Regions from separate parts of the Modestobacter sp. KNN46-3 genome, predicted to be linked through region 1. Evidence: predicted binding sites of a transcription regulator. Region 1 holds the regulator's gene; the other holds the start of a gene.
The links. The regulator LexA, encoded in region 1, represses DNA repair genes until DNA is damaged. The targets are predictions, from matches to a motif close to TCGAACANNTGTTCGA.
Positions count from the first base shown of each region.

Region 1 (2,197 bases):
CGCGCAGCCCGCGCCGCCCACCCCAGCCCCGCCCGCGACGCCGACCAGTCGACCAGGGCGCACGTCGGGCTGCCCGGCGCCTCGCCGGCCCGCCGCCGGACGAGCCACCCGGGGCAGGGGTGCAGGCTGACCGTGCACCACGGACCGGGGCGAGCGCGCCACCTGACGCGCCCCCGGGAACGGGAGCACGACCGCCATCGAGGCCGGGGCGGCCACGGGGAGCTCGAGCTGCGGACTGGCCATCGGGGTGCTCCAGGGGTCTCGCGGTACCGGGTTGTCGAACAGACGTTCGAACGGAACGTCTGGGCGATGTCTACCGCACGCCACCGACAGGAACACGCCGACACGGCGACTTCTTCGAACACCTGTTTGAACGGAGCGGCCGGAGGCGATACGGTTCCGAGGCGATCGAGGACGGCGTCCGCGGTCCCGGCTCGCCGTGGCGACACGGCCGTCGGTACGGCAGGGCGCCACCGGGGACTGCTGCCGAGGCAGCCGGACGAGGAGGACACATGGCGGTCGACGGCCCGAAGGCGCGCGGCGGCAAGAGCCCTTCGCGGCGTGGAGCGTCCGGCACGGCATCAGCCGACGGCGCAGCGCCCACCGCTGCGGCGGGAGCGGGTGCGGCGGTGCGGGAGTTCCCCGACCGGGCCGCCGACGGCGACGGCCTGACCCAGCGGCAGCGCCGGGTGCTCGAGGTCATCCGTGACTCGATCGAGCGTCGCGGCTACCCGCCCTCGGTCCGCGAGATCGGCGAGGCGGTCGGCCTCTCCTCCGCCTCGTCCGTGGCCCACCAGTTGTCGGTGCTGCAGCGCAAGGGCTGGCTGCGCCGTGACCCGAACCGGCCGCGCGCACTCGACGTGCGCCTCCCCGGCGACGGCACCGCGACGACGACGAACGAGACCGCGGCCGAGGCACTGGCCGGGTCCGGCGCAGCCAGTGGCGTCGACGACGCCTCCGCCCCCCGACCCACGTACGTGCCCCTCGTCGGCCGGATCGCCGCCGGTGGTCCGGTCCTGGCCGAGCAGGCGGTCGAAGACGTCTTCCCCCTCCCCCGCGAGCTGGTCGGCGAGGGCACCCTGTTCATGCTGAAGGTCGCGGGCGACTCGATGGTCGACGCGGCGATCTGCGACGGCGACTGGGTCGTCGTCCGGCAGCAGCCGACCGCGGAGAACGGCGAGATCGTCGCCGCGATGATCGACGGCGAGGCGACGGTGAAGACCTACAAGCGGCGCGACGGGCACGTGTGGCTGATGCCACACAACGCCGCGTACGAGCCCATCCCGGGCGACGACGCGACGGTCCTCGGCCGGGTCGTCACCGTGCTCCGCCGGGTCTGACCTCGGGCAGCGGCGCCGGGCTCGTGCTCAGGCCGGGCGCCGCCGGAGCTTGCCGCCGACCCACACGAGCACGGTGGCCACGGCCGCGGCGACGAGACCGGCGGTCAGCGGCTCGACCCCACCGGCGGTCGCCAGCGACCCGGCGGCAGCCTCGGTGGGCTCCGCCGGGGCCGCCCCCGTCAGGTCACCGGTGGCCGACACCTGGGTGACCACCGCAGGGAGCCCCTCGCCGGCGACGAGCAGGTCCCGGTCGTTCGCCGCGAAGGCGATGGCCTCACCCTGCGGAGCCTCCGGCAACGGCACCCGCACCGGGGGCCCGGCCAACGCACCGGCGACGTCCGAGCCGCTCAGCGGCCAGACATAGGCGTCGGTGTAGGTCCGCAGGGCGATCCGCGAGCCGTCCGCGGACACGGCGCCACCGGTGACCAGCAACTGGCCGGCCCGACCCACCGGGCCGCCCGGGGTGCCGGTCAACGTGAACCCGAGCGCCGCCACCTCGCTCATCGGCACGGTGGCTCCGTCGGCGAGGGGCGCATCGGGGCGGTACACGGAGCTCGCGCCCAGCACCTCCTTGGTCACCAGGTACGGGGTGCCGTCGGGCGCGAGCAGGAGCGCCTCCGCGTCGTGCGCACCGTCGGGGTAGGTGAGCCTGGTCAGCACGGTGGTCCCGTCGGGGCGCAGACCGATCAGCGCCACCGTCTCCCGGCTCTGCGCGTTGTCCCCGATGTCGGCGAGCCAGATGGTCCCGTCAGCGGCGAGGGCGAGGTCCTCGGGGTCGTACGGGTCGACCTCCGCCGTGCGCACCTCCCCCACCGCACAGGCCCCGTCGAGCACCAGCACCTCGGCGCGGTCGCCGC
Region 1 is NZ_JAAKGN010000073.1:11,344-13,540, forward strand. It holds gene G5C62_RS15595 (LysM peptidoglycan-binding domain-containing protein) at 1-243, opposite strand, end outside; gene lexA (transcriptional repressor LexA) at 513-1,340, shown strand; gene G5C62_RS15605 (hypothetical protein) at 1,368-2,197, opposite strand, start outside.

Region 2 (2,197 bases), on a different contig from region 1:
AGTACAGCTCCTTCTCCCGGTCCGGCCTCATCGACCAACTGGAGTACGAGGGGTACACGCCCGAGCAGGCCGAGTACGGAGTGAGCCAGACAGGCCTCTGACGCGAGCGGCAGGACGTCGCACGGCGCGCACCGGCAGCCGGCCACGGTCGAACCGTGGCCGGCTGGCGGGGGTCGGGCAGTCAGTGCAGCAGGGGGCCGATCAGTATCTCGGTGTCGTCGGGGCGGTAGGTGCGCCATCGCCCGCCGGGATCTCGCTGGACCCGGAAACCGTGATGGACCTTGGTGTGGTGCCGTTCGCACAACAACGCTGAGTTCTGCAGGTTGGTCTCCCCGCCGTGCAGCCAGTGAATGAGGTGGTGGACGTCGCACCACCAACTCGGGGCGCCGCAGCCGGCGAACACGCAGGACTTGTCCCGCCGCTCCACTGCTTTCCGTAGCCCGGGGGTGACCACCCGATGATCTCGGCCCAGGTCCAGCGGCACCCCGTCGGGGCCCATCACGATCCGGGAGATGCTGCCGTCACACGCCAGATACCGGGCCCGGGCGGCGGAGATCGTCGCCCCGAACCCCATCTCCGCGGCCCCGGCACCGGTGGCCGGGTCGACCAGGTCGTCCAGGTCGATCCCCACCACCACGTGTGGCTTCACCGTGCGCAGCGTCGGCAGGTGGCCAGACGCCAGCTGGTTGTCGCAGAGCTGCACGAGGGCGTCGGCGTTCTGCTGCGCGCGGGTCCGCGCATCACCCTTGGGGCGGTCGGCCTGCACGATCGACTCGATCGCCGCCTGCACCTTCTCCCCACCCACCGCATCCAGGTCGAACCGGCCGGTGATGCTGCCGTCGGCGTGCTTGGCGATCGTGAGCCGGCGGCCCTCCGTCGGGTCCGGCTCCGGGCCGTCGGGGTCCAGCGCGTCCTCGAACGCCCGCACAGCGGCGACCAACGACTGGTGCGGCGACTCAGCCGCCACCTGCGCCCACACCCGATCGAACGCAGCCAGGTCGACCCCCTGCTCGGCGGCCCGGGCCCGCTCCCGCTCCCCCACCGCAGCGGCGACCACGTCCATCTGCGCCGCCGTCACCGACCCCTCAGCGAACCCAGCGCCCAACGCCGGGAAGTGCTCCAACACCCGACCCGACCGCAGGACCCGCGACGCCTCGGCCGGGGCCAACCGCGCATGCCCGGTCAGCCACGACCGCATGCTCTTCGACCCGTCGTGCTCCGCGGCCTGCATGGTGTCCGCGCGGCGCACGGTGCGGGTCAGCTCCGCGGCGATCCGGTTCTGCACGGCCACCAACTCGGCGACCCGGTCCAGCACACCGCCGTCCGTCAGACCGTGCAGCTCCTCGGCCGCCAAGGCGTCGAGAGCCGACATCAACTCGCTCACGACACCTCCCGACCTGTTCGAACGTATGTACGAAGAATACCGCTCGACCCGTCGCCCCGCAAGATGAATCCGCAGGTCAGGCGCTTGTCCTCAGATCAGCCGGAGGTCTTGACAGCAGCGCCGGGCATCTCGCCGAGGAGGCGGTCGACTGTCCCCGTCATCGAGCGACGTCCGATGTCGAGAACGCGCCACCGGTTCCGTCCCAGGGGTGTCCGCGGCCACGATGAGCCGCACCACCGAGGAGGAACACGATGGCCAAGTACCTGATGCTCAAGCACTACCGCAGCACGTCGAAGTCGCTCGACTGCGCGCCGATGGACCAGTGGACGCCGGAGGAGGTCTCGGCCCACATCCAGTTCATGCACGACTTCGCGGCCAAGCTGACCGAGACCGGCGAGTTCGTCGACGCCCAGGGGCTGGCGCCGGAGGGCGCGTGGGTCCGGTACGACGGCGAGGGGCGCCCGCCGGTCACCGACGGGCCGTTCGCCGAGACCAAGGACCTCATCGCCGGCTGGATGGCCATCGACGTCGACAGCTACGAACGCGCCGTCGAGCTGGCCGGCGAGCTCTCCGCCGCCCCTGGACCGGCCGGGGAGCCGATCCGCGAGTGGCTCGAACTGCGGCCCTTCCTGGGTGCACCGCCCACCATCACGGAGTGACCCCACCGGTGGACGACGTCCTGCTCAGAACCCTGGTGCCGGGCGTGCTCGGCGTCCTCGTCCGTCGCGGAGCCGACTTCGCGGCGGCCGAGGACGCCGTCCAGGAGGCGCTGGTCGAGGCGGTCCGCAGCTGGCCGACCGCCCCGCCGCGGGA
Region 2 is NZ_JAAKGN010000003.1:61,979-64,175, reverse strand. It holds gene G5C62_RS02125 (Ltp family lipoprotein) at 1-101, shown strand, start outside; gene G5C62_RS02120 (HNH endonuclease signature motif containing protein) at 182-1,384, opposite strand; gene G5C62_RS02115 (YciI family protein) at 1,636-2,043, shown strand; gene G5C62_RS02110 (RNA polymerase sigma factor) at 2,040-2,197, shown strand, end outside.
Region 2: G5C62_RS02120 (HNH endonuclease signature motif containing protein) is a predicted target of LexA. The motif match lies at 1,402-1,417, and genes of this name have one in related genera.